DNA from 4 places in the Cronobacter sp. 153480017-3 genome. Region 4 is predicted to be linked to each of the others. Evidence: predicted binding sites of a transcription regulator. Region 4 holds the regulator's gene; each other region holds the start of a gene.

Region 1 (7,202 bases), on a different contig from region 4:
ACCATCTTTACGCGCGCGGTCCGGGAAACGCTCCGCCACGTCGGTGACGCGATCCAGATAGTGGTCATGCAGCACCACCAGCTGGTCATCTTTGGTCATCACCAGATCCTGCTCAAGGTAATCCGCGCCCTGTGCATAGGCCATCGCTTTGGCAGGCAGCGTATGCTCCGGCAGGTAGCCACTGGCACCACGATGCGCGATCACCAGTTTATCCGCCGCCAGCGCGCTTGCCGACATTACGCCAATCGCCAGCGCCGCCAGCGTCATTTTCAGTTTCATCGGTGCTCCTTATCCGCGTTTCGCAAGAGTTGCATGGTGGTGTTTATGCTCACCGACCATCACGATAATCAGCAGTAATACCGCCAGAATGCTGCCGCCAATCATCACCATAAAGCCGCCATCCCAGCCGAAGAAATCGACGGTGTAACCGACGATAGCGCTCGCCGCCACCGAGCCGCCGAGGTAGCCGAACAGGCCGGTAAAGCCCGCCGCGGTGCCCGCCGCTTTTTTCGGTGCCAGTTCCAGCGCATGCAGACCAATCAGCATCACCGGGCCGTAAATCAGGAAGCCGATGACAATCATGCACGCCATATCGACATGCGGGTTGCCCGGCGGGTTGAGCCAGTAAACGATAGTGGCAATAGTCACCAGCGTCATAAAGAACACGCCCGTCGCACCGCGGTTGCCGCGGAAAACCTTGTCCGACATCCAGCCGCAAATCAGCGTGCCGGGGATGCCTGCGTATTCATAGAAGAAATATGCCCAGGACGATTTATCCAGCGCGAAATGCTTCACCTCTTTTAAGTAAGTCGGCGACCAGTCGAGGATGCCGTAGCGCAGCAGATAAACGAAGACGTTCGCGATGGCGATGTACCACAGCAGCTTATTCGGCAGCACGTACTGCATGAAGATCTGCTTCGCGGTCAGCTCTTCTTCGTGCTTCTCGTTATAGTCGTCCGGGTAATCATTTTTGTACGCTTCGATGGGCGGCAGACCGCAGGACTGCGGCGTATCGCGCATCAGGGCGAAGGCGATAATCGCCACCAGAATCGCCGCGAACGCAGGCATATAGAGCGCGGCGTGCCAGTCGTTGAACCATGCCATGCCGAGCAGGAACAGCAGCGGCGGAATACCGCCGCCCACGTTATGGGCGCAGTTCCACACGGAGACAATCCTGCCGCGCTCCTTCTGCGACCACCAGTGCACCATCGTGCGCCCGCACGGCGGCCACCCCATGCCCTGGAACCAGCCGCACAGGAACAGCAGCACAAACATCACCATAATGCTCGACGTCGCCCAGGGAACGAAGCCCATAAACAGCATCACCGCCGCCGCGAGGATCAGGCCCGCGGGCAGAAAGACGCGCGGATTCGAGCGGTCAGAGACCGAACCCATAATGAATTTCGAGAATCCATAAGCGATGGAAATGCCCGAAAGCGCAAAACCGAGATCGCCGCGCGAGAAGCCCTGCTCCACCAGATACGGCATCGCGAGGGCAAAGTTTTTACGCACCAGATAGTAAGCGGCATAGCCGAAGAAAATCCCCATAAAAATCTGCCAGCGCAGGCGACGATAGAGCGGATCTATCTCGCCGTCAGGCAGCCTTGCGCGATGCGGGGCGGGTTTAAAAATACTTAACATCTCTGTCTCCTGCTGATGAGGTTTATATCTATTCGTTTTACTTATGTTTCCTTTGCGAGCGTGATAGTAGGCAAAATGGATTATTTATGCTGTGAAACGTCGCACAAAATGTTACAGAAATATGACATTCGAAAACAAAAGCGCAAATTTTTGCCATGTATTTTCGAATGGTGCGCGTTTACTTTCGATTAAGCGCATAAAAGAGAAGAAAAATGCGCGGTGTGAGCGCCAGTACGCTAAATGGAAAACAGAGAGGGGAATAGAGCGCAGAGCAGCGCGTCTGGATGTTCAGCAGATAACGGACGCCCGGCTCTGCACAGGCGCCCCGTTGCAGTGTCAGACCGTGTGTGTTTCGACTACCTGCACCCAGCCCTGGCTTGCCGTCACGTCCTGGCCGTTCAGCCAGCGGCGCACCAGCGTCAGCGCCATCATGGCGCAAATTTCCTGGCGGATACGCAGCGCGTAGCGGCTGGCGTTAAAGCGCAGGCGCACGGCGTGCGTGCCCTGCGGCGTGGTGAGCGCGATGTTAATCTCGTCGTCTTCAAAGCTCGCGATGCTCAGCGCCAGGTCGGCGAGATGACGGCTGCGACGATCCACGTTCCAGTGGGCGGTCTGCGCCAGCGTCTCCACCTGGGCGGGCAGCACTTCGCTTGCCAGTAGCGGCGCGTCGGCACCCGAGAGTTGCAGCGCCAGCAGGCCCGCTGTGAACTGTTCGCTTAACGTAATGCTGAGCTGCTGCTCGCGCAGGCAGCGGGCGATCTGGGCGGGCAGCGTTTCGGTGCCTTCAAAAATCAGGCTGTCGCCCGCCACTTCACGCACTTTTGGCCAGATGGCTTCCATCTCCGCACGCCGCGACGCAGGCCCGGTCAGTTTGAGTTCGATAATCGGCGTGGAGGAACGGTAGCCCATCACGACATCCGGCGGCAGCGGCAGCGTATCGAGCGCGGCGGCGAGGTCGCTTTCGGAGCGGCCAAAGGTGGTGAGACGCAGACAGCGCGGGGGTTCGGGGAGCGTAAAGCGCTCGCGCAGGCGCGGCAGGATCTCATGCTCCACCATGCGCTTAAATTCAGACGGCACGCCCGGCGTGAAGAAAATCAGACAACGATTGAGCTTCATCGCAAACCCGCAGGCGGTGCCGACCGGGTTGTCGATCATTTCGCTGCCCGCCGGCAGCAGCGCCTGTTTGCGGTTGCTGGCGGCCATTACGCGCCCGCGCGCTTCGAAAAAACGCTCCATCTGCGCGAGCCAGCCTTCGTGCAGCACCAGCTCCACACCCGCCGCGCGGGCCGCCGCTTCAGCGCTGAGATCGTCGCTGGTCGGCCCCAGGCCGCCGTTGACGATTAAAATATCGGCGTGCTGGCTGCGCTCGGTCAGCGCGGATACCAGCGATTCCAGGCTGTCGCCAACGGTGTTGCGGCGGGTCAGCGGCAGTCCCTGATTAAAAAACAGATCGGCAAGCCAGGCGGCGTTGGTATCGACAATCTGACCGTGCAGCACCTCATCGCCGGTCGAGAGCATTTCTGTCTGTAGCATTATTTTCTCCGCAAGAAGGGAACGCTTTACTATAGCGCGCAGAGAAAAGAAGAAGGAGAAAAACAGGCGCAGCGGAACACCGCGCCCGGAAAATCAGAAGCCTGCGCTGACGCCCAGGTACGGGCCATCGGCCACTTTGCTGTCGCGATCGCCGTCTTTACCGGTCAGGTTAATATAGCGATAACCGGCTTCGACGCTAATCGGGCGGAAGATCGAGAAACGCGCGCCCGCGCTGGCTTCCTGGTAATCGTTCACGCCGCTGGAAAGCGAATCCGGCGAGTAGTAGTAGTCACCAAACAGTGAAAGATGCTGGCCGAGATCCCAGCGCACGCCGCCGCCGACCGCCGCCGCGTAGCCTTCACTGCCTTCTTTCGGGCTCAGGTAAACCGCCTTCACGCCCGGCGTCACCATAAACGGCCCGAGCGGCATATTGAAGCCCAGGCCCGCGCCCACGATATCGCCGTGATCGTCATTGTGCGCCCAGTTGCCGGTCAGTTGCAGACCGCTGCTTTCAGTGCCGAGGCCCACGCCCATATTGGTGTAATGCTCACCCACGGAGCCGTTGACGCTGATGGCGCTCGCCTGGGTGGCAGCCAGCAGCAGGCCGGCCATTGCTAAACGAAGTGTGTTTTTCATTCCATGTGTCTCAAAAAAGAAAAAGTGCCCTGCAAAACGCAACGCGGCATTGTACCCGTATCGGGGCGGCAATCAACGTGGGGCGGGCGCGGCAGGCCTGCGGCACCTGAAAAAGGAGAAAACACCTATGCAGAAAAGCATTAAACGCCGCTTTGACCTGGCGCAGAAGCATGAAGAAGCAGACGCACGCGTACCAACAGGCCACCGAGCTGCTCGCCTTTTAAGAGTTCGGCGCGGGTGCGGTGCCAGCGGGCGATATCGTTAACCAGCGCCAGCCCCAGCCCGGCACCGGGATGAGTGCTGGCGTTATCGAGACGGCGAAACGGCGTCAGCGCCTGGTCGCGCTGCGCGGCATCAATGCCGGGGCCGCTGTCTTCGACCTCAAGGCGCGCCTCCCCTGCCTCAACGCAGACGCGCACCGTCACGACGCCGCCCGCGGGCGTATATTTCAGCGCGTTATCGAGCAAATTGGCGCACAGCTCCGCCAGCAGCAGCGGTTCAGCGGCGACCCACACCGGCCCCTCTTCGCCTTCATAACCAAGATCGACGGGCTTGCTGCGCGCCTGCGGCAGCCGTGAAAAACAGCTTTCCCGCGCCGCTGCCACCAGATCCACCACATCGAGCGCGCGCGTCTCGCCAGGCTCGGCGCGCCGAAGCGTCGCGAGCTGTAATAACCGCTCGGTCAGATCGATAGTCTGATCGAGCGTCGTGCTCATCGCCTGAAGGCTTTCGCGCCACTGCGCCGGATCGGGGCTCGCCAGCGCCACAGCCGCCTGGGTTTTCAGCACGGCCAGCGGCGTTTTTAACTGATGCGAGGCGTCGGCGCTGAAGCGCTCCTGGCGGGCGATGAGCGCGCGCAGGCGGCTCATATAACGGTTGAAGGCGATAATCAACAGGCGCGTTTCCGACCACGGCAGCAGATCGGGCAGCGGCGTCAGTTCGCCGGGCGCGCGTCTGACCATCAGGCGCGACAGCTTGCGCATCGGTTTCAGCACGCGGCGCAGCAGCAGCCCGGCGAGCACCAGCGTTAACAGCACCAGCCCGCCCTGCGAGAGCGCAGACGAGATGAGCAACTGTCGCGCCAGCAGATGACGCGACTGCAACGTCTCGGCGACATAAATCTCCGCCATACCGACCACGCCGCCTTCATTAACCGGCTGCAACAGCCGCGCCACGCGCAACCGCTGGCCCTGATAAGTCGCGTGATAAAACCACGCCAGCGCCGGGTAAAGGTCGGTACGCGCCACGCCGCCCGGCATCGGGGGCAGATCGTCATAGCCGGAGATAACCCGCCCGCGCGTATCTTTCACTTTGTAGTAAAGGCGGTCATTCATGTTGCGCTCGACGCTATCGAGCACCACCCAGGGCACGTCCGCCTGTAATTCACCGTGCTGGACGTTCAGGCGCTCGGCCACAATACGTGCCGAGGCCAGCAGCGTACGATCGTAGGCCTGAGTTGCGGCGTTCAGCGCGCTGACATAGCTGTTTAACGCGGAAAATGCCCACAGCAGCGAGAGCGGCAGGCCGAGAAACAGCAGCAGTTTTCCGAGGAGGGATTCAGGGCGCAACCAGCTCATCGCTGCACTCCAGTACATAGCCCAGGCCGCGCAGCGTGGTGATTTGAACGTTGCTCGCCAGAAGTTTTTTACGCAGCCGGTGAATATAGATCTCAATGCTTTCCGGGCTGACGTCGTCGCTTAAGCTGAACACCTGTTCGAAGAGTTGCTGACGCGTGACCGGACGGCGACGGCGGTACATCAGCACCGTTAAGAGCGCATGTTCGCGCGGCGTGAGCGCAAGCGGCCTGCCCTGTAGCTCGAAATAGCCTTCGTCGTGAAAGGTCAGTTCGCCGAGCCGCTGGGCCTCCTGCACCTGCCCTTCACTGCGGCGCACCAGCGCGCGCAGCCGCGCCTCCAGCTCGCTCAGCTCAAACGGCTTTGGCAGATAATCATCAGCGCCCTCGTTAAGCCCTTTTACGCGGTCGGCCACCGCGCCGTGTGCGGTGAGCAGTAACACCGGCACCGCCTGCCCGCGACGACGCAGACGGCTTAATACCTCAAGCCCGCTCATGCGCGGCATTTCAATATCCAGCACCGCCACGGCGTAGCGCTCGTTTTGCAGCAGGTGATCCGCCGCCAGCCCGTCGCCGACGCAGTCCACCGCAAAGCCGGTATTCGCCAACGCTTTCTCCAGCCAGTGAGCCAGCTCACAGTTATCTTCCGCCAGTAAGAGACGCATATCACATCCAGTAAAGTTTCTGTCGCGATGAAAGGAAACTGAAAGGCTTTAGTTTTAACAATCATGCAACCGATACGCTACAAAGCAGTTCACATAATCAGAAACATCACGGCAGTCATGCATGAGGATGAAAATGAAAACATCACTTCTCTCTACCCTGTTAGCAACGTCTCTGGCTTTCTCTTTTACCGAAGCCGTGGCGGCAGAAGCGCCGTCGCGCCCGGAGTGCATCGCGCCCGCCAAGCCCGGCGGCGGCTTCGATTTAACCTGCAAACTGATTCAGGTGAGCCTCCAGGAAACCGGCGCGCTGGAAAAACCGATGCGCGTGACGTACATGCCAGGCGGCGTCGGCGCGGTGGCCTATAACGCGATTGTGGCTCAGCGTCCCGGCGAGCCGGGCACCGTGGTGGCGTTTTCCGGCGGCTCACTGCTCAATCTCTCGCAGGGCAAATTTGGCCGCTATAACGTCGATGACGTGCGCTGGCTCGCGAGTGTCGGCACCGATTACGGCATGATCGCGGTGCGCGCCGATTCGCCGTGGAAAACGCTCGGCGATCTGATGAAAGCGCTGGAGAAAGATCCGAACAGCGTGGTGTTTGGCGCGGGCGCGTCGATTGGCAGCCAGGACTGGATGAAAACCGCGTTGCTGGCGCAGAAAGCGGGCGTCGATCCGCACAAGATGCGCTACGTGGCCTTTGAAGGCGGCGGCGAGCCAGTCACCGCGCTGATGGGCAACCACGTGCAGGCGGTATCCGGCGATCTCAGCGAAATGGTGCCGTACCTCACCGGCAATAAACTGCGGGTGCTGGCGGTCTTCGCGAACGAACGCCTGCCCGGCCAGCTCGCCCAGGTACCCACCGCTAAAGAGCAGGGCTATGACCTGGTGTGGCCTATTATTCGCGGCTTCTATGTCGGCCCTAAAGTCAGCGACGCCGATTACCAGTGGTGGGTCCAGACTTTCGAAAAACTCCAGCAAACCGATGAATTCAAAAAGCAGCGCGATCTGCGCGGCCTGTTTGAGTTCAACCTGACCGGCAAAGCGCTGGATGAATATGTGAAAAATCAGGTCAACGACTACCGCGAAAAAGCCAAAGCCTTTGGGCTGGCGAAATAGCGCAGGAGGATGTGATGAGCGATCGCATTTTTGCGGGGAT
Region 2 (7,202 bases), on a different contig from region 4:
TTCATGCGGCGCTTCGCCTGCATTTTGCGGCGGGATTCCGCAAGCTCCGTGGTGTTTTGTAGTTCCATCGTCGCCATTAGCGTGCCCCCTCGTTTTTCGCCAGACGCATGATCATCAGCCTGGAGATGGCCAGCACGATAAAGGTGATCACAAAGAGGATCAGGCCCAGCTCCATCAGCGCCGCCACGTGCAGCCCGGATTCCGCCTCGGCGAATTCATTAGCCAGCGCCGAAGTGATGCTGTTGCCCGGCATGTAGAGCGACGGGCTGTCGAGCTGGTAGGTGTTACCGATGATAAAGGTCACCGCCATGGTTTCGCCGAGCGCGCGGCCAAGACCGAGCATAACGCCGCCAATCACCCCGTTTTTGGTGAACGGCAGGACGATGCGCCAGATAACTTCCCAGGTGGTGCAGCCGATGCCGTAAGCCGACTCTTTCATCATCACCGGGGTCTGTTCGAATACATCACGCATAACCGCGGCGATGTATGGAATGATCATGATGGCGAGAATGACGCCCGCCGCCAGGATGCCGATACCGAACGCCGGGCCTGAAAAGAGCGCGCCGATAAACGGGATCGCAGAAAGGACGTTGCCGACCGGCTCCTGGAAATAGGTCGCGAACAGCGGGGCGAAGATAAACAGCCCCCACATGCCGTACACGATACTCGGGATAGCCGCCAGCAGTTCAATGGCGATACCCAGCGGGCGTTTCAGCCAGCCAGGCGCCAGCTCCGTCAGGAACAGCGCAATGCCGAAGCTCACGGGAACCGCTATCAGCAGCGCGATAAACGAGGTCACCAGCGTGCCGTAAATCGGCACCAGCCCGCCGTAGATATCGTTAGGGGCGTCCCACTCTTTGGTCCAGAGGAAAGAAAAACCAAATTTCTGGATGCTTGGCCAGGAGGAGAAGATAAGGGAGACGATAATGCCGCCCAGCAGCAATAGCACAATCAGCGCAGCCAGACGAACCAGCGCGCTGAAGATCATATCGCCCTTTTTACCGGGGGGGTTAAATACAGGCTTGGTGGCAGCCATATTTCACTCTTCAGTTAAACTCTGTTTTGAATGATGCCCGGCAGCGTGATGCGTACCGGGCCTACAAAAAACAGCATGTTACCGGATTTTTGTAGGGCGGATAAGCGAAGCGCCATCCGCCATCATCGGTAAATCTCGATCAATACAGCGCTTTGCCGCTGCTATCTTTCACGTTGGTCTTCCATGCAGCGCGAACCTGCTCGACCACGCTGTCCGGCAGAGAGGCGTAATCCAGGTCGTTAGCCTGTTTCGCGCCTGACTTGTAGGCCCAGTCGAAGAACTTCAGCACTTCGGCGCCCTGCTCAGGTTTCTTCTGCTCTTTGTGAACCAGAATGAAGGTGGTGGAGGTGATTGGCCACGCGTCATCGCCTTTCTGGTTGGTCAGGTCCTGCGCGAAGGATTTGCTCCAGTCAGCACCTTTGGCGGCGTTGGCGAAGCTCTCTTCGGTCGGTGCGACCGGTTTGCCGTCAGCAGAAACCAGTTTGGTGTAGGTCAGGTTATTCTGCTTGGCGTAGGCGTATTCCACATAGCCGATAGAGCCCGGCAGACGCTGTACGAACGCGGCGATACCGTCGTTACCTTTACCGCCAAGACCGGTCGGCCAGTTAACGGTAGAGCCAGAGCCGATTTTGGATTTCCACTCGTCGTTCACTTTCGCGAGATAGCTGGTGAAGACGAAAGACGTACCGGAACCGTCAGCGCGGCGCACCACGGCGATATTCTGAGAAGGCAGTTTTTTGCCCGGGTTCAGTTTGGCGATAGCCTCGTCATCCCACTTCTTGATTTTGCCAAGGTAGATGTCGCCCAGGGTTTTGCCATCCAGCACCAGTTCGCCAGACTTGAAGCCCGGCAGGTTAACCGCCAGCACCACGCCACCGATCACGGTCGGGAACTGGAAAAGCCCTTCTTGCTGTAATTTTTCGTCAGAAAGCGGCGCGTCAGAAGCACCAAAATCAACTGTGTTAGCAATGATTTGTTTAACGCCACCGGAGGAGCCGATACCCTGGTAGTTTACCTTGTTACCCGTTTCTTTCTGGTAGGTATCCGCCCATTTGGCATACACCGGCGCCGGGAACGTTGCGCCCGCGCCAGTCAGACTTGCTGCCGCGAAAGCGGAAAAAGCGCTCAGAGATAAGGTCGCGGCGACAACAGTTGCGACGGTGGTACGCATAACTTTCATAATGTCTCCTGCTGGTGTTCGTAATTTATTGTTTCGTGGCTACGGTGAGCAAAGTAGGACAGTTTGGTGACAGATAAATGTACGAATTATGACAGTTTTATGACAATGAAAAAGATGCAGAAATGTCTTACTTAACTTTCTGAATAATAATGCTTTTATAATTCCGCAACCCGCCCGTCATTTATAAGGATAGCCGTAATGATAAAAAAAATGTCACTTTTCTCCGCTGCGTCATTACTTACTTTTTCATCAATAAGTTATGCCGCGCCGGTTCAACTGGATGACCACAGCACCCGTATTCACGGCGCGCCGGTGACGATATTTACCAGCGATGGCGTCGTGGCACCGTCTAACGTCGATATCTCGGATGTGGAAAAGGCCGTCGAGGCGTATAAGCGCAAAGAGCAAAACCGCTATTCGGACGACAGAAAAGATAGCGATCTGGAAAATCGCCTGCGGGCGCTGGAGCAGGAAAATGACAAGCTGTCCCGTGAACTGGATGATTTAAAACGCAAGATTAAATAAGCGGTGGGCTCCCTGTATAGCGACAGGCAGGGAGCTTACTCCTTTTATCGGTCAGGCTCATTACGATGTTTTGCCCGTTTTAAGGCGCGTTTTTCCGAAGGGCGCTGAAGGGCTTTGGTATGAGCGCGTCGCATTTTGTTCGCAAGACACCAGCGGCCCAGCCTGAACATCTCCTCACTGTTCATCATTCGCCATGCTGCCCACACCAGCAGCGCGCCCGCACTCCAGCAGAGCCAGAACACACCGGAAAACGGCCACATTATCAGGCCGGTAATTAGCGTCGCCAGGCTTAACGCCGCATGAAAAAACGCGCTGAAGAGAAACAGCTGCAAATCGCGGTGCCGCCCTTTTTCTATCATCAACATCACGAATATCAGCAATACCAGCCAGATAGCGCCTGAGAGTATCCACAACACAGAAAAAGCGGGCCGCAGCGCGGCGAGATTGAGGACGGCACTCAATGCCATGGCATAGACGCACCCCACCGGCACTCGCCAGAAACGGCGCGAGCCGATGATGCGGACATCGGGCAGATCGTGGCGCTCGGCCATTTTAAGTTTGAGCTTATGCAGCCTGCGGTGGGCGATATCGTCATCCACCTCTGCGCTGTAAGTGAGGAGCTGATAAAACCGTGTGTCAGCGAGGCGCTGCATAAACGACATAACCTATCCGTTTCATGACGTTGTGAAAAAAAAGAGGCTGCCTTCCGGCAACCTCTTCAGAGCATAACACGCGCGAGAGCGCGTTATTCCACCGTAACGGATTTCGCCAGGTTACGCGGCTGGTCAACGTCGGTGCCTTTAATCAGCGCGACATGATAGGCCAGCAGTTGCAGCGGAACCGTGTAGAAGATCGGCGCGATAACTTCTTCAACATGCGGCATCGGGATGATGTTCATGTTGTCGCTGCTGCTAAAACCCGCATCCTGATCGGCGAAGACATACAGCACGCCGCCACGGGCGCGAACTTCTTCGATGTTGGACTTCAGTTTTTCCAGCAGTTCGTTATTCGGTGCCACCACGATAACCGGCATATCGGCGTCAATCAGGGCCAGCGGGCCGTGCTTGAGCTCGCCTGCCGCATAGGCTTCGGCGTGAATGTAGGAGATCTCTTTGAGCTTCAGCGCGCCTTCCAGCGCGATCGGGTACTGATCGCCACGGCCCAGGAACAGCGCGTGGTGCTTGTCGGAGAAATCTTCCGCCAGCGCCTCGATGCGTTTGTCCTGAGAGAGCATCTGCTCGATACGGCTCGGCAGCGCCTGCAGGCCGTGAACGATATCGTGCTCAACGGCGGCATCCACGCCTTTCAGACGGCCCAGTTTCGCCACCAGCATCAGCAGAACGGTTAACTGGGTGGTGAACGCTTTGGTGGACGCCACGCCAATTTCCGTGCCGGCTTTGGTCATCAGCGCCAGCGACGATTCACGCACCAGCGATGAGCCCGGAACGTTACAGATGGCCAGCGAACCGAGATAACCGAGCTCTTTGGACAGACGCAGCGCCGCGAGGGTGTCTGCGGTTTCACCGGACTGCGACAGCGTGATCATCAGGCTGTTGCGGCGCACGGCAGATTTGCGATAGCGGAATTCCGAGGCGATTTCGACATCGCACGGCACGCCTGCCAGCGCTTCAAACCAGTAGCGAGAAACCATACCGGAGTTGTACGAGGTGCCACACGCGACAATCTGAATATGCTCAACTTTAGAGAGCAGTTCGTCGGCGTTCGGACCCAGCTCGCTTAAATCCACCTCGCCGTGGCTGATGCGCCCGGCCAGCGTATTTTTAATCGCGTTCGGCTGCTCGTAGATCTCTTTTTGCATGTAGTGGCGGTAGATGCCTTTATCACCGGCGTCATACTGCACGTTAGATTCGATTTCCGGGCGGGAGACGCTTTCGCCCTGGGTGTTGAAAATCGCGACGGAGCGGCGGGTCACTTCGGCGATATCGCCCTCTTCGAGGAAGATAAAGCGGCGGGTTACCGGCAGCAGCGCCAGCTGATCGGAGGCGATGAAGTTTTCGCCCACACCGAGGCCAATCACCAGCGGGCTGCCGGAACGGGCCGCCAGCAGAACGCTCGGATCGCGGTTATCCATAATGACGGTGCCGTAAGCGCCGCGCAACTGAGGAATGGCGCGCAGCACCGCCTCACGCAGCGTACCGCCCTGCTCCAGCTCCCAGTGCACCAGGTGCGCGATCACTTCGGTGTCGGTTTCGGTGACGAATTCGTAGCCGCGCGTTTTCAGCAGTTCGCGCAGCGGTTCGTGGTTTTCGATAATGCCGTTATGCACCACCACAATATGCCCGGAGACATGCGGGTGCGCGTTGCCTTCTGACGGTTCGCCGTGGGTCGCCCAGCGGGTGTGCGCGATACCCGTGCCGCCATGCAGCGGATGTTCTTCCGCCGCCTGAACCAGCATCTGTACTTTGCCCAGACGACGCAGACGGGTCATATGCCCCGCGTTATCCACCACCGCGAGACCGGCGGAGTCATAGCCGCGGTACTCCAGACGACGCAAACCTTCGAGAAGGATTTCAGCAATATCACGTTGCGCTACAGCGCCAACAATTCCACACATAATTAATTTCCTGACAATGGCATTTCGCCATGCGTTGTCGCCGACCTGTATTTGCCCGTTTTCCGGGCTCCCCGAGCCTTGTAGAGAGTGGGGTTATTGTTTTGGAACTGCCTGTGGGCGGAAGATTATGTTATCCCTTCATCCCGTGCCTGCCGCAGGGCATGACTGCTCTGCGACCGGCAAAACCGTATGGCGGGCAGATACAGCGCGCCCGCCATGAACATAACTTATTTTTTCTTCACCGGGCGACGCCAGCCCTGTTTGTGTACCTGCGGCACGCGGGTGAGCACCAGCTCGTTTTCCGCGATATTGCGCGTCACGGTGGTGCCTGCGGCGATGGTCGCGCCTTTCGCCACCGTCACCGGTGCCACCAGCTGGGTATCGGAGCCGACAAACACATCATCGCCAATGATGGTTTTGTGCTTGTTCGCGCCATCATAGTTACAGGTGATGGTGCCCGCGCCGATGTTAACGTTATCGCCGATTTCCGCGTCGCCGAGGTAGGTCAGGTGACCCGCTTTCGAGCCTTTACCCAGACGCGCTTTTTTCATCTCGACAAAGTTGCCGACATGCGCGCCTTCGAGAAGCTCCGCGCCCGGACGCAGACGCGCGAACGGCCCGATGGTGCAGGCGGTATCCAGACGGGCGTCTTCCACCACGCTGTAAGGGCTGATTTCGCAGTCGTCGCCGATGACGCTGTTTTTAATCACGCAGCCCGCGCCGATTTTCACGCGATTGCCCAGCACTACGTCGCCTTCAATAATCACGTTAGCGTCAATTTCGACATCGCGCCCGTGTTGCAGCGTGCCGCGCAGATCAAAACGCGCCGGGTCACGTAACATCACGCCCGCCAGCAGCAGTTTTTCTGCCTGCTCGGCCTGGTAAACGCGCTCAAGACGCGCCAGTTGCAGGCGGTTGTTCACGCCTTCCACTTCGCTTAACCGCTGCGGATGCACGGCGGCAATCTCGCGGCCTTCGTTCCAGGCCATCGCGATGATATCGGTAATGTAGTATTCACCCTGCGCATTGTTGTTATCGAGCTTCGCCAGCCAGCGTTTCAGATCCGCGCCGTTGGCGACGAGGATGCCGGTGTTGATTTCGTTAATCTGGCGCTGCTCATCGCTGGCATCTTTATGCTCAACGATCCCGGAGACTTTTCCGTTCTCACGGGTAATGCGGCCATAACCGGTCGGATCGTCGAGCTTCACGGTTAACAGCCCAATACCGCCCTGCGGCTTCGCCGCGCAGAGCTGTTGCAGGGTGTCAACGGAGATCAGCGGTACGTCGCCGTAGAGCATCAGCACATCTTCGTCGTCGCTAAAGAACGGCGCCGCCTGCTGCATTGCATGGCCGGTGCCGAGCTGCTCGGCCTGCAATACCCAGTTCAGCGAGGCGTCTTTAAGGGTGCTTTGCAGCAGATCGCCGCCGTGACCGTAAACCAGGTGAATGTGCTGCGCGCCGACATGCTTCGCGGCGTCAATCACGTGTTGCACCATCGGCTTCCCGGCCAGAGTGTGCAGCACTTTTGGAAGATCGGAGTACATGCGCGTGCCTTTGCCAGCGGCAAGGATCACAACGCTCATAGCATGGCTAGACATAGTCGTCCTGTCTTATGAAAGTGAATGAAGTAAAGCGATTTAGCGCCCGAAATTCTACATATTTTTCAGCATAAAACGGGCTGCTGGCAAATCGCCGCTTTAAGCCTGTTTTACCACGTTATACAGCCGCGTAATGCATGCCGGAAGGCGTAAAAAGAGAGAGTAAACGCTTTCTGGCGTCTTATCATTCATAAAAACAATGGGATGCCGTTTTTTTGCGGCTGGAATAAAGCGCAGTAAATGCCGACTAAAATCCAGCAAACATACGTCCTTGCGTATAACGCAGAC
Region 3 (7,202 bases), on a different contig from region 4:
CGGTTATATCCTTCCGGCCAAACAAATTTCAAAACCAACTTATGTAATAACGTAAAAATAAATTTCAAAATCTAAATCAAGAAAAAAACGCAGACCGCGTTAGCAGATAATGTATATAAGTGGACATAAAGAATTTTCTGCCCGACAAAACATCGGCATTCTATGAACCCTTTATTTTACTGTCAACGACAAACAAGGCTAAAAATACGCCACCTCGGTTTAAAGGATATTCTCATAGTAAAAAGATAAAAAATGTCTATTTATAGACACAATATAAATACCTGTTTAATTAATTTGGCGGCTCCGCCAGTACGACATTAATTAACTGTGATAACAGCACCCGCCTCGATTGTTTTCTGCGGAACGAGATTGGCTACCCGCACTCACATACCCCCTGAAGCCACGCCGAAAAATGCAGCAATCTTGATCTACCGCCACGGCTGCGCCTGGCGGCGCATGGTAATAATGGACATCTGGCACCCCCCTTTTCTCACCAGGACCGAATATGGAAGCGGATGCTTTAGCGCAGCGGGACGTGACCCGTTTGTGTATTCAGTGCGGGCTGTTTTTATTGCAGCACGGCGCGGAGAGCGCGCTGATTGATGAACTCACTACCCGGCTTGGCCGCGCGCTGGGCATGGACAGCGTGGAGAGTTCTATCTCCGCTAACGCCATTGTGCTGACCACGATAAAAGATAATCACTGCCTGACGACGACACGAAAAAACATCGATCGCGGCATCAACATGCACATGGTGACCGAAGTCCAGCACATCGTCATTATGACTGAACATAAGCTGCTGGACCGGCACGACGTCGCGAAACGCTTTTCGCAATTAAAACCGCTGCGTTACCCGCGCTGGCAGGTGGTGCTGATGGTCGGGCTCTCCTGCGCCTGCTTTTGCAAAATGAATAAAGGCGGTTGGGACGGCGCGCTGGTGACGTTTATCGCGAGCACCCTGGCAATGTATGTGCGCCAGACGCTGACGCAGCGCCATCTGCACCCGCAAATTAATTTCTGTCTGACGGCCTTTGTGGCGACTACCGTCTCTGGTCTGCTGCTGGCGCTGCCGCCATTCGCAGGTGCGTCCACCGTGGCGATGGCCGCGAGCGTCCTGCTGCTGGTGCCGGGGTTTCCGCTTATCAACGCAGTGGCCGATATGTTTAAAGGCCACGTGAATACCGGTCTTGCCCGCTGGGCGATGGCGAGTATGTTGACGCTCGCCACCTGCATTGGCGTGATTATGGCGATGGCGTTATGGGGGCTGCGGGGATGGATGTAATTCGTATTATTACGCTGATGCTGGAAGATATGCTGCTTTCCGCGATTCCGGCGGCGGGCTTTGCGATGGTGTTTAACGTGCCGCGACGCGCCCTGCCCTGGTGCGCGCTGCTGGGCGCGGTCGGCCACGGTTCGCGCACCGTCATGATAATGATGGGGCTGAATATCGAATGGGGCACGTTTCTCGCGGCAATGCTGGTCGGCTGCATCGGCATTCAATGGTCGCGCTGGTATCTGGCGCACCCGAAAGTATTTACCGTTGCCGCGGTGATCCCGATGTTCCCAGGCATCTCGGCCTATTCGGCCATGATATCCGCCGTGAAGATCAGCCACTTCGGCTATACCGATGCCTTGATGGTTTCGCTGGTGACCAACTTCCTTAAAGCCGCGTCCACCGTTGGCGCGCTCTCTATCGGGCTGTCGCTGCCCGGCCTGTGGCTCTATCGAAAACGTCCGCGCGTATAACGACTATCAAAGCAAAAGATAAAACCTGGCTTGCAATTAAATCGCGCACTATCTATATTGAAAGCATGAAGACGACACAACAACACGACGGGCTCTCGCTGGGCTTAGACAATCAGCTCTGCTTCGCGCTTTACTCGACAAACCTGGCGCTGCATAAAATTTACCGCCAGTTACTGACGCCGCTCGGGCTGACGTACCCGCAATATCTGGTGATGCTGGTGCTGTGGGAGAAGGACGACGTGACCGTTTCTGAGATTGGCGAGCGGCTCTATCTGGATTCCGCCACGCTGACGCCGCTGTTAAAGCGTATGGAAACAGCAGGTTTATTGCTTCGCCAGCGTTCGCGTCAGGATGAACGACAAGTGATCGTCACGCTCACCGACGCAGGCCGGCAGCTCAAGGCCGAAGCCCACAACATACCGGGCTCGGTGCTCTGCGCCACCGCGTGCGACAAAGAGACTTTGCTGGATCTGAAAGATCAGCTTGAAGCATTACGCCATAATCTGAATCAGTCGTAAGCGCCATCTGCGGATGGCGTGAAAGCACCAAATAAGTAGCGCACGATTAAATCGCCTAAAACTTAAATAAGGAATATTACATGTCTTTAGAAAACGTCATCTACCGCGCCAAAGCCAAAGCCACCGGAGGCCGCGACGGCCGCGCCACTTCTTCTGACGGCGTGCTGGATGTAAAGCTTGGCGTACCGAAAGAGATGGGCGGCATGGGCGGCGACGTCACCAACCCGGAACAGCTGTTTGCCGCAGGCTACTCCGCCTGCTTCCTGGGCGCGATGAAATTCGTCTCCGCCCGCGACAAAATCGCGATGCCGAAAGACGCGTTTATTGAAGGCGAAGTCGGGATCGGCCCACTGCCGACCGGTTTTGGTATCGAAGCGAAGCTGAATATTCACCTGCCGGGGATGGACGCGGCAGAAGCACAAAAACTGGTCGATGCGGCGCATATCGTCTGCCCGTACTCTAACGCGACCCGCGGCAACATCGACGTCACGCTGAATATCATTGCCTGACGCTATCCCCGCTAACGGGGAAGCTTAAAATAAAAAACGAAACTGCCCTCACCAGGGTACGCGGAGCGCGCCAGATGTCATGGCGCGCTCTTTTTTTTACGTGCGATCCCCTGCGCCAATAAGCTCAAACCCCGCCTCTGACTATGCTACTATGAAGGAATTATCGTCTCTGCTGGCGATTTTCGCGCCAGTATCTGATAACGCTTTGATTGAGAACGTTTTATGTCTTCCAGAATCCTGACCCCTGATGTCGTTGATATTGACGCCTTCCGGCGCAATCCCGGCAGCGCGCTGGCGCACGCCGAACGTGGGGCCGTGGCGGTGTTTGATAACAATGCGCCCGCATTTTATGCCGTGACGCCGGCGCGCATGGCGGAACTGCTGGCGCTGGAAAAACAGCTCGCCGCGCCCCGCTCCGATGTCGCGCTGGAAGCGCAATTTTTCGACGAAGGAAACGACGTCGCCCAGCCCGTGCCGGTGCCGATGGGCAAATTCGCCATGTATCCGGGCTGGCAGCCCGACCCGGAGTTTCAGCGTATGGCCGCGCTCTGGGGCATTCCGCTGGCACAGCCGGTCACCAGCGAAGAGCTGGCCTCGTTTGTCGCTTACTGGCAGGCGGAAGGCAAAGTCTTCCACCACATCCAGTGGCAGCAGAAGCTGGCGCGCAGTATTCAGATGAACCGCGCCACCTTTACGTCATCAACGCGGCGTGATGTAAACGCCATCGCGCAGCCGGACGACCATATTCCTGACGGCTTTCGAGGGTAACAATGAAAAACGTCACTGACCTGATGATGCGCCTGAAGCGGCTGATGCCGCCTGATGTCAAGCCGGCCTTTAAAACCGGCGAAGAGCTTATCGCCTGGCAGCAGGAGCAGGGGCGAATTCGCTCAGAGGCCATCGAGCGCGAAAACCGCGCGATGAAAATGCAGCGCACCTTCAACCGCTCTGGCATTCGCCCGCTGCATCAGAACTGTTCGTTCGATAACTATCGTGTTGAAAACGACGGGCAGATGAACGCTGTCAACAAAGCGCGCCAGTATGTCGACGCTTTTGACGGCAACATCGCGAGCTTTGTTTTCGCCGGTAAACCGGGCACCGGCAAGAACCATCTTGCCGCCGCCATCTGTAATGAACTGCTGCTGCGCGGTAAATCGGTGATGATCATTACCGTCGCCGATATCATGTCCGCCATGAAAGACACGTTCGGCAACCGCGAAACCAGCGAAGAGCAGCTTTTAAAAGATCTGAGCAGCGTCGATCTGCTGGTGATCGACGAGATCGGCATGCAGAGTGAGTCGCGCTACGAGAAAGTGATCATCAACCAGCTGGTGGATCGTCGCTCGTCCTCCAAGCGCCCGACCGGCATGCTGACCAACCAGAATATGGAAGAGATGACCAAACTGCTCGGCGAGCGCGTGATGGATCGCATGCGCCTTGGCAACAGCCTGTGGGTGAACTTCAACTGGGACAGCTACCGCAGCCGCGTCACGGGTAAAGAGTACTAAACTCCGCACTTTTTACGGGGCGCGTTTTCTGCGCCCCGACACTTCCCCTTCCCTGCCGTCTCGCTTTACTTTTACGCCTCTGCAGTGAAATCTGCGCCGTCATAAAATTTTCATAAAAGAATCCGCTTTTTAGCGTTTCCGCTCACTGTGTATTACTAAACACCTATTTTCAGGCCTTGCCCGACGCTATCCCCGCGCCACAGGCGATGAGACGCGGCTCATAATTCCGCATATCTAAACCTTATCTGAACTGCTCCATAAAAAGATGACGCTAAAATGGTACCAGTATGACAGTAGCGTTATATTTCGGTGTTAAAAAAGCAGTTTAACCTAACGGGCATGGCGCCTTCGCTGCGAGGATGTAGTGTTGTCAGAGTGGCTTTCCATACTTTTCTTTATCGCCTCCGTGGCGATTTACGCCTTCAAGGCGGGCCGTAACACTTGGTGGTTTATCGCCACTCTGGTGGTGTTAGGGCTGTTTGTTATCCTGAATCTGACGCTGCTTGCCAGCAACTATTTTACCGGCGATGGCATCAATGACGCGGTGCTCTACACGCTGACCAACAGTCTCACCGGCGCGGGCGTCAGCAAATACATCCTGCCTGGTGTCGGGCTGGTCGCGGCGCTGCTCGCGGTCTTTGGCCTGCTGACGTGGATTTTGCGCCGTCGCCGCCATCTGCCTTATCACTTCGGCTACAGCTTCGTGGCGCTGCTGCTGGCGCTGGCCTCGGTGGACGCCAGCCCGGCGTTTCGCCAGATAACCGAACTGGTAAAATCCCAGACCGCCGAGGGCGATCCAGACTTTGCGGCGTACTATAAAGAGCCGCAAAAGCGTATCGACAACCCACAGCTCAATCTCGTTTACATCTACGGCGAAAGCCTGGAGCGCACCTATTTTGACGATCAGGCGTTCCCGAACCTGACGCCGGAGCTGGGCGCGCTGAAAAACGAAGGGCTTGATTTCAGCCATACCGCGCAGTTGCCCGGCACCGATTACACCATCGCGGGTATGGTCGCCTCGCAGTGCGGCATTCCGCTTTTTGCGCCCTTTGAGGGCAACGCGTCTGCGTCTATGTCGAGCTTCTTCCCGCAGAACGTCTGCCTGGGCGATATCCTCAAAAACTCCGGCTATGAGAACTACTTCATCCAGGGTGCTAACCTGCGCTTTGCCGGAAAAGACGTGTTCCTCAAATCCCACGGTTTCGATCATCTCTACGGTGCCGAAGAGCTGAAAAACACGGTAGCGGACCCAACCTATCGCAACGACTGGGGCTTTTACGACGACACGGTGCTGGACCAGGCGTGGAAAAAATATGAAGAGCTCTCAAAAGCGGGCAAACGTTTCTCGCTCTTTACGCTGACGGTCGACACGCACCACCCGGACGGTTTCGTCTCGCGCACCTGTACGCGAAAGAGCTACCCGTTTGAAGGCAAACCGAACCAGTCTTTCAGCGCGGTCACCTGTAGCCAGCAGCATATCGCGGCGTTTATTAACAAAATCAAAGCGTCGCCGTATTTCAAAAACACCGTCATCGTGGTCTCGTCGGATCATCTGGCGATGAACAACACCGCCTATAAATATCTCAGCAAGCAGGATCGTAATAACCTGTTTTTTATTCTGCGAGGCGATCAGCCTCAGCAGGACGTGCTGGCGGTGAAACGCAATACAATGGATAACGGCGCGACAGTGCTCGATGTGCTGGGCGGCGACAACTTCCTGGGGCTCGGGCGCAGCAGTCTTTCCGGCCAGTCGCTCTCGACCGTGTTTCTGAACATGAAATCAAAAGTGCTGGCGTGGAAGCCCGATATCATCAGCCTGTGGAAATTCCCGTCGAAAATAGACAACTTCACGGTCGACACGCAAAAACAGACCATCGCCTTCTCCGGAAGCCATTTCCGCCTGCCGCTGCTGCTGCGCGTGTCGGATAAACGTATCGAACCGCTGCCGGAGAGCGAATACTCTGCGCCGCTGCGCTTCCAGCTGGCGGATTTCGCTCCGCGCGATAACTTCCTGTGGGTGGATAACTGCTACAAAATGGCGCGCCTCTGGGCACCTGCGCTGGCGCTCTCCACTGACTACTGCGTCTCGCAGGGGCAGCTCGGCGGTGAGCAAAAAGTGCAGCGGGTGGATAAAGCCACCTGGCAGGGCAAAGCGGCGTTTCGCGATACGGTTATCGACACCGCGCGCTACCAGCGTAACGTCGAGACGCTCAAAGTGATGGATAACGACATCCGCTATCAGGCCGACAGTTTTATCTTTAACGTGGCGGGCGCGCCGGAAGAGGTCAAACAGTTCTCCGGCATTTCACGCCCGGAATCCTGGGGCCGCTGGTCCAACGCACAGCTCGGCGAAGAAGTGAAAATCGAATATAACCAGCCGCTGCCGGAGAAATTCGATCTGGTCATTACCGCCAAAGCGTTTGGCCCGAACGCCGGGAAACCGGTGCCGGTGAAGGTGGGCGAGAGTGAACAGACGCTGACGCTTGGCAACGAGGTATCCACCACCACACTGCATTTCGAAAACCCGACGCGCAGCAACACGCTGGTGATTGTGCCGCCAGACCCGCAGTCGACCAACGAAGGCAACATTCTTGGCCACTCGCCGCGCCGTCTCGGTATCGGCATGGTGTCCATCAAGGTCATTAACGCGAGCGGGTGATCCCGCTCGTTAGCCGATCCGCTTTCTGCGCTTCTCGGAATACATCACGTTGTCGCTCTCTTTGATCATCTCAAGCAAAGAGTCGTAATTGCCTGAATCGCGATGGAGCATTCCGTACGAGTAGTTGATGTTATAAGGCTTACCGGCGCGCTGGTTATGCGCGTCCAGGCTCGCGCGCAGATTGTTCAGAAACGGCTGCGTGTCGCTTTCCCGGGCCAGGAGTACCGCGAACTCATCGCCACCCAGCCGCCCGGCGATATCT
Region 4 (7,202 bases):
TCGACACCACCATCGAGAAGAGACCCAGGATAAACACCAGCGCGCGGTAAGAGAGCGGCAGATACTGCGCGAAAAACTCGGCGCAGGCGCAGGTCAGGCCGACCGCCGTCACCATGCACGCGAGGAAGATCAGCGCCGCCAGCAGGAAGCTGCCCGCACCACCGAAGGTGTGCTGAACATACGCATGCAGAATCGCCGCGCCGTTGGCGGATTGATCCACCAGCGTCGCGCTGTCAGAGCCCAGACGGAACAACGCCAGGTAGAGCAGCGTCAGGCCGACGCCCGCCATCAGGCCCGCGAAAATGGTGTAGCGCGTCAGCAGACGAGAATCAGACACGCCGCGTGAACGCGCCGCGTTGACGATAACAATCCCGAACACCATCGCGCCGAGCGTATCCATCGTCAGATAACCGTTCACGAAGCCGTTAGAAAACGCCGCTTTCTGATAGGCATCTGTCGCCACGCTGATATCGCCCGCCGGCCAGACAATCGCCGCCACCGACAGCACCACCAGCGCGATGATTTTCAGCGGGGCCAGGAAGTTGCCCACGGTATCCAGCAGTTTGCCCGGATAGAGCGACACCAGAATCACCAGCGCGAAATAGACCAGGCTGTAGATGAGCAGCGGCAGCGCGCCGTCGCCGGTGAGCGGCGCAATGCCCACTTCAAACGACACGGTCGCGGTGCGCGGCGTCGCGAACAGCGGCCCGACGGCCAGATAACACACCGTCGCCAGCAGAATGCCCGCGACGCGGCCAATCGGATGGCTCAGGCTGTCAACGCCACCGCCGACTTTCGCCAGCGCCACCACAGTCAGCACAGGCAGACCCACGGCGGTAATAAGAAAGCCGATCGCCGCCGTCCAGACATGCGGACCGGCCTGCAAACCAACCATGGGAGGGAAAATGATATTGCCCGCGCCGACAAACAACGCAAAGGTCATAAACCCCAGTGCGATAATGTCGCGCGATTTTAAACGATGGGTCATAAGATTTACTGCCTGTGGATGTGGTGTTGAAATTGACTAATTTTTTATCGCCAGTCACCTGACGAAAACGCGGCTATTTGCAGAGCTGACAGCGGGATATGCTTCCCGATTACGCTGGCGAAGAATTGTTTTTCGATTTACCAGGTAAAAACAGTCGGTCTGGCAATAGCAGGGGCGCAATTTAAACGCTTATAACGTTTAAAGGCAAGACGGGATCGTAAAACCAGACCTTTATGCCAGATCTAAGTTTCAGAGCAGTGATAAAATCTAAAATCGTAAAAAACCTCCGGCGATTCGCGCGAGCAAAAAAGCGTCAAACGCTGAAAAAAGCGTTCAGAGGCGGCGAAAAAATGAATAAGGCCAGCTTATGGCTGGCCCTGGAAAGGAAGCTTTACGAATTACACGTCGGAAACGGCTTTGGCGGGCGCGGAGACGATTAACCGCTCCGGCAGGAGGAACGAAAACGTGGTGCCTTTGCCGGGCGTACTTTCAATCTCCAGACGCGCGTCGTGGTGCGTCAGCGCATGTTTCACAATCGCAAGCCCTAACCCGCTGCCGCCCGTCTGGCGCGAGCGTGCTTTATCCACGCGATAGAAACGCTCGGTGAGGCGCGGGATATGCTCCGCGGCGATCCCCGGCCCGGTGTCGGCCACGCTAAAGCGCGCGCCGTTCGCCACATGCTCCCAGCGCACCGTGATGTGCGTCCCGGCGGGCGTATGGTTGACCGCGTTATACACCAGGTTTGAAATCGCGCTGCGCAACTGCTCATCGTTGCCCAGCACTTTAAGCTGCGGATCGACCTCAAACGTGAAGGTATGCTTCTGCTGGCTCAGCGTCTGCGCCTCGCGCTCCACCACCCGCAGCATCATCGGCACGTCGATGGTTTCGTTAAGCTGCATCGCGGGCGCCGCCTCGATTTTCGAGAGCGTGAGTAGCTGTTTCACCAGCCCTTCCATGCGGAAGGTCTGCTCGCGCATCGTGTGCAGCGCTTTTTCACGCAGCGGCCCTTCGAGCGTCTGCTCGTGCATCATCTCCAGATACCCCTGCAACACGGTGAGCGGCGTGCGCAACTCATGGCTGACGTTAGCGAAGAAGTTGCGCCGCGCGCCTTCGAGCTGATGCATCTGCGTGACGTCGCGCGCCACCATTAACAGCTGATCTTCGCTGTACGGCATCACGCGAAACTCAAGATGACGCCCGTTATTGAGCACCAGATGCAATGGCCGGTTGAACTCCTTGCCGCGCAGATAGCTGGTGAATTCCGGGTAGCGCAGCAGGTTTAAGATGTTCTGGCCGTTATCGTCCGGCCAGCGCAGGCCGAGAAGCTGTTGCGCAAGGCCGTTACACCAGAAGATGACGCCCTCTTCCGTGGTCAGCACCACGGCGTCCGGCAGGGATTCCGCGCCGCTGCGAAAGCGTTTGATAAGATTACCCAGTTCGCGGCGGCGTTTTTTATTGCGCAACTGCATCTGGTGCAGGCCGTAGAGCAGCGGCTCCCAGCTCCCGCTGCCGGGCGGCGGCGTCATGCTGCGATCCACCCACAGCCACCAGGAAAGCCGCAGCAGATTCCAGAAATGCCAGATAAGCAATCCGGTCACCGCCGCCAGTAAAAACCATGCCAGATAGCCGAATATCGCCCCGAGCACCAGCGCCGGGATACAGCAGAGCAACAGCTCCAGCACCAGTCTTTTCCATGACAGCCGTTCCAGCACGCGTCACACTCCTGTTTTGGGTTTAAAAACGGGTTGAGAACCGATAACCCGTACCGCGCACCGTCTGAACCATTCTGTCATGACCACTCTGCTCCAGCGCCTTACGCAGGCGGCGGATATGCACATCCACGGTGCGATCTTCCACATAGACATTGGTGCCCCAGACGTTATTCAGCAGCTGTTCGCGGCTGTAAACGCGCTCCGGGTGCGTCATAAAGAAGTGTAACAGCTTGAATTCGGTCGGCCCCATATCAAGGGGGTTTTCGCCGGTCATCACGCGGTGCGATGACGGATCGAGGCTTAAGCCCTGCATTTCGATGACTTCATCAACGGCCATCGGCGAGATACGGCGCATAACCGCTTTAATACGCGCCACCAGCTCTTTCGGGGAGAACGGTTTGGTAATGTAATCGTCAGCCCCGGTCTCCAGGCCACGCACGCGATCTTCTTCTTCGCCGCGCGCGGTCAGCATCACCACAGGGATCTCACGGGTCAGCGCTTCGCGTTTGATATGTTTAATAAACTGGATCCCCGATCCGCCGGGCAGCATCCAGTCCAGCAGAATCAGATCGGGCCACGGCTCATTGAGTTGATTCACCGCACTGTCATAATCTTCCGCTTCCACCGGCTGGAAGCCGTTTTGTTCCAGTACGAAACACACCATCTCGCGGATAGGTGCTTCATCTTCAACGACCAGAATACGTCTCGCCATGATTCGCCCTGTTAAATAAAGTAAACAGTATGTTATGCGGCGCCATTATGCGTCAGATTTATGACAGATTTATGAAAAAGATGACCGTAAGATGACCTGTCAGCGCAGGCGGTTAAACCCGGCGGCGCGACGAAACAGGACACCCGCCGTACTGGATGTTTATAATCCCCTTCTCGCTTTTTCGCCACAGGGCATCCCATGCGTATTCTGCATACCTCAGACTGGCATCTTGGTCAAAATTTTTACGCTAAAAGCCGCGCCGCCGAACATGAAGCCTTTCTCGACTGGCTGCTGGAGGCAGCGGTTGCGCATCAGGTAGATGCGATTATCGTCGCGGGCGACATCTTCGATACCGGCGCGCCGCCAAGCTATGCGCGTGAGCTCTATAACCGCTTTGTGGTCAAACTCCAGGCGGCGAACTGCCCGCTTATCGTGCTCGGCGGCAACCACGATTCGGTGGCAACGCTCAATGAATCCCGCGAACTGCTGGCCTGCCTCAATACCCACGTTATCGCCAGCGCGCAGCTTACGCCAGAAACGCAGGCCACGCTTTTGTACCGCCGCGACGGCGAACCTGGCGCGGTGCTCTGCCCGGTGCCGTTTTTGCGCCCGCGCGACGTGCTACGAAGCCTTGGCGGGCAGTCAGGCCGTGAAAAGCAGCAGCAACTGCTGGAAGCCATCAGCCTGCACTACCAGCAGAGCTATGAGGCCGCGTGCGCGCTTCGCGGCGACCGTAATCTGCCGATTATCGCGACCGGCCATCTGACCACTGTCGGCGTGACCAAAAGTGACGCGGTACGCGACATCTATATAGGCACGCTCGACGCCTTCCCGGCGGACCGCTTTCCGCCCGCCGATTATATCGCGCTCGGGCATATTCACCGCGCCCAGAAAGTGGCGGGCTGCGAGCATATCCGCTACAGCGGCTCGCCGATTGCGCTGAGCTTTGATGAAACCGGCAAAGAGAAAAGCGTTTATCTGGTGGAGTTTGCAGACGGCAAACTGCGCGACGTCACGGCCCTGCCGGTGCCGGTCAGCCAGCCGCTGGCGGTGCTGAAAGGCAGCCTGGAATCCATTACCGCGCAGCTCGAACAGTGGCGCGACGCGCCGGATGATCCAAAAGTCTGGCTCGATATCGAAATCGACACCGGCGAGTTTCTGCATGATATGCACCGTCAGATAAGCCAGCTCACCGAAAGCCTGCCGGTGGAGGTTGTCCTTCTGCGTCGCAGCCGCGAAATGCGCGAGCGCGCGCTCGGCACGCTGAGCACCGAAACGCTCAGCGAGCTGGGGCCGGAAGAGGTGTTTGAACGCCGCCTGGAGCTGGAGGCGCTTGAGGAGCCGGAGAAAGCGCGCCTGCGCACGCTCTTCGCCCGCACGCTGGAGAGCCTGCACGAGGAGGACGAGGCATGAAAATCTTAACCCTGCGGCTAAAAAACCTGAACTCGCTGAAAGGCGAATGGAAAATCGACTTTACCGCCGAACCGTTCGCGAGCAACGGGCTCTTCGCCATTACCGGCCCGACCGGCGCAGGCAAAACCACGCTGCTCGACGCCATCTGCCTTGCGCTCTACCACCGCACGCCGCGCCTGAACGCGCTGTCGCAAAGCCAGAATGACCTGATGACGCGCGACACCGCCGAGTGTCTGGCGGAAGTGGAGTTTGAAGTCAAAGGCGTCGCCTGGCGCGCCTTCTGGAGCCAGAGCCGCGCGCGCGGCCAGCCGGACGGTAACTTGCAGGCGCCGCGCGTGGAGCTGGCGCGCTGCGAAGACGGCAAAATCGTCGCCGATAAAATCAAAGACAAACTCGACAGAATTGCCGCGCTGACGGGGCTGGATTACGACCGTTTCACCCGTTCGATGATGCTCTCGCAGGGGCAGTTTGCCGCGTTTCTCAATGCCGAAGCCAAAGCGCGCGCCGAACTGCTGGAAGAGCTGACCGGCACCGAAATCTACGGTCAGGTCTCGGCGCGTATTTTCGAACAGCATAAAGAAGCCCGCAGCCAGCTTGAGAAGCTTGAATCGCAGGCGCAGGGCGTGCGGCTGCTGGACGAAGCGCAACGGGAAAGCTTAACCACAGGTTTGCAGGCGCTCACTGACGAGGAAAAAACGCTGCTTGCCCGCCAGCGCCAGTTACAGCAAGAACACCTGTGGCTGACGCAGCGTACCGCGCTTGCCAGCGCGCTCGACGCGGCGCGCCATGCGGCGGCGGCGGCAGATCAAGCACTACAGGCCGCCGCGCCGGACCTCGCGCGGCTTGAAGCGGCGCTACCGGCGGAAAAACTGCGCCCGGCCTGGCTGCGCTGTCAGGAGCTGGAAACCGCTCTTACCGCCACCGGTCGTCAGCATGAAGAAGTAAGCGTTCGCTTACAGGAAAGCCAGCAGCGCCGCCGGGAGATCCGCCAGGCCGCCGCGCAACAGGCGCAGGCGCAGACGGCAGAACTCACACAACTTGGCCAGTGGCTGACGGAGCATGACCGCTTTCGCCTCTGGAGCAGCGAGCTCGCGGGCTGGCGCGCGGTGCTGGCGCAGCAGAAACGCGACCGCGACCAGCTACGCGCGCTGAACGAGACGCTCGACGCCACCCGCCGCAAGCGCGACGCGATGCCGGACGCCGGGCTTACGCTCTCGCCGGAGGACGCCGCGCAGGCGCTGACTAAGCTTAACGAGCAGCGCCCGCTGCGCCAGCAACTTGCAACGCTCCAGTCATCCTTTGCGCCCCTGACGCGCCGTAAAGCGCGCCTGCAGGAGACGAACAGCGCGCTGCAAACGCAAATTCAGCACGCCGAACAGCAGCTGGCGCAAAAGCGTCAGGATTACAAAACTAAACAACAGGAGGTGGAGCGCGCGAAAGCAGTCTGCGATCTGGAGCAGCGTATCGCGAGCCTCGTTGAGGAGCGCGCGCGCCTGCAACCCGGCAGCCCCTGCCCGCTGTGCGGCGCGACCGAGCACCCGGCCGTGGAGGCGTATCAGGCGCTGAAGCCCGACGCGAGCCGCCTGCGTCTTGCGCAACTGGAGCAGGAGAAAGAGCAGCTCGGCACCGAGGGCGCGGCGCTGCGCGGCCAGCTCGATGCGCTGATGAAACAGCGCCAGCAGCAGGAAAGCGAAGCGGCAAGCCTGCTGGAAGAAGAGCAAGCGCTCACCTCACAATGGCAGACGCTCTGCGCGGCGGCAGGTCTCACCCAGACACCGGGCGACGATCTCACCCCCTGGCTTGACGAGCAGACCCGCCGCGAACAGCAGTTGCACCTGCTGCGCGAGCGTCAGATGCTGGAGGCCACGCTTGAAGGCACGCAGCGTCAGGTCACATCGCTGGAAGCGGCCTGGCAGACGCAGCAGGCGGCGCTGCGCGACCAGCTTGACGCCTTTGGCCTGCCCGCGCCGGATGATGACAACCCCGCGCCGTGGTTCGCCGAACGCGAAGAAGAGGCGCGCCGCTGGCAGCAGCATCACGAGCGCCAGCAGCGCCTGCGCGAACAGCTGGCCGCCTGCGAAACGCTGCTGGCATTGTTGCCACAGGAAGGCGACGCGCCGGCGGCGTCGCTCGCCGCAGACGAACTGCCGCGCGCGGGCCAGGAGATCCATACGCGCTGTTTATCGCTGGAAGCGCAGTGGCAGACGCTCGGCGCGCAGCTTCTGCAGGAGCGCGCGCGCTACCAGAGCGCCGTGCAGGCGTTCGAGGCGGCGCTCGCCGCAAGCCCGTTTGCGGATAAAGCGGCGTTTCTCGCCGCCCTGCTGGATGACGCCACCCGCAGCCAGCTCGAAGCGCAAAAACAGCGGCTGGAGCGCGA

The links. The regulator PhoB, encoded in region 4, activates phosphate uptake and scavenging genes when phosphate is short. The targets are predictions, from matches to a motif close to CTGTCATAAAACTGNCNNAT.
Region 1: a site for PhoB is predicted at 1,750-1,769, ahead of glpT (glycerol-3-phosphate transporter). Genes of this name have one in related genera too.
Region 2: a site for PhoB is predicted at 2,303-2,322, ahead of pstS (phosphate ABC transporter substrate-binding protein PstS). Genes of this name have one in related genera too.
Region 3: a site for PhoB is predicted at 4,378-4,397, ahead of opgB (phosphatidylglycerol--membrane-oligosaccharide glycerophosphotransferase). Genes of this name have one in related genera too.

What each region holds. Positions count from the first base shown of each region.
Region 1 covers NZ_JBSEYN010000006.1:32,270-39,471, forward strand. The annotation lists gene glpQ (glycerophosphodiester phosphodiesterase) at 1-279, opposite strand, end outside; gene glpT (glycerol-3-phosphate transporter) at 289-1,641, opposite strand; gene ACUW6V_RS14090 (nicotinamide mononucleotide deamidase-related protein YfaY) at 1,978-3,174, opposite strand; gene ACUW6V_RS14095 (YfaZ family outer membrane protein) at 3,268-3,810, opposite strand; gene ACUW6V_RS14100 (sensor histidine kinase) at 3,951-5,387, opposite strand; gene tctD (transcriptional regulator TctD) at 5,368-6,048, opposite strand; gene ACUW6V_RS14110 (Bug family tripartite tricarboxylate transporter substrate binding protein) at 6,182-7,162, shown strand; gene ACUW6V_RS14115 (tripartite tricarboxylate transporter TctB family protein) at 7,177-7,202, shown strand, end outside.
Region 2 covers NZ_JBSEYN010000011.1:26,141-33,342, reverse strand. The annotation lists gene pstA (phosphate ABC transporter permease PstA) at 1-77, opposite strand, end outside; gene pstC (phosphate ABC transporter permease PstC) at 77-1,036, opposite strand; gene pstS (phosphate ABC transporter substrate-binding protein PstS) at 1,176-2,216, opposite strand; gene ACUW6V_RS18785 (hypothetical protein) at 2,415-2,741, shown strand; gene ACUW6V_RS18780 (hypothetical protein) at 2,786-3,403, opposite strand; gene glmS (glutamine--fructose-6-phosphate transaminase (isomerizing)) at 3,487-5,316, opposite strand; gene glmU (bifunctional UDP-N-acetylglucosamine diphosphorylase/glucosamine-1-phosphate N-acetyltransferase GlmU) at 5,544-6,914, opposite strand.
Region 3 covers NZ_JBSEYN010000005.1:50,230-57,431, reverse strand. The annotation lists gene ACUW6V_RS12745 (threonine/serine exporter family protein) at 506-1,282, shown strand; gene ACUW6V_RS12740 (threonine/serine exporter) at 1,273-1,746, shown strand; gene ACUW6V_RS12735 (MarR family winged helix-turn-helix transcriptional regulator) at 1,812-2,264, shown strand; gene ACUW6V_RS12730 (organic hydroperoxide resistance protein) at 2,345-2,773, shown strand; gene dnaT (primosomal protein DnaT) at 2,996-3,541, shown strand; gene dnaC (DNA replication protein DnaC) at 3,544-4,281, shown strand; gene opgB (phosphatidylglycerol--membrane-oligosaccharide glycerophosphotransferase) at 4,649-6,940, shown strand; gene ACUW6V_RS12710 (GGDEF domain-containing protein) at 6,950-7,202, opposite strand, start outside.
Region 4 covers NZ_JBSEYN010000007.1:125,622-132,823, reverse strand. The annotation lists gene brnQ (branched-chain amino acid transporter carrier protein BrnQ) at 1-988, opposite strand, end outside; gene phoR (phosphate regulon sensor histidine kinase PhoR) at 1,387-2,700, opposite strand; gene phoB (phosphate response regulator transcription factor PhoB) at 2,723-3,412, opposite strand; gene sbcD (exonuclease subunit SbcD) at 3,611-4,825, shown strand; gene sbcC (exonuclease subunit SbcC) at 4,822-7,202, shown strand, end outside.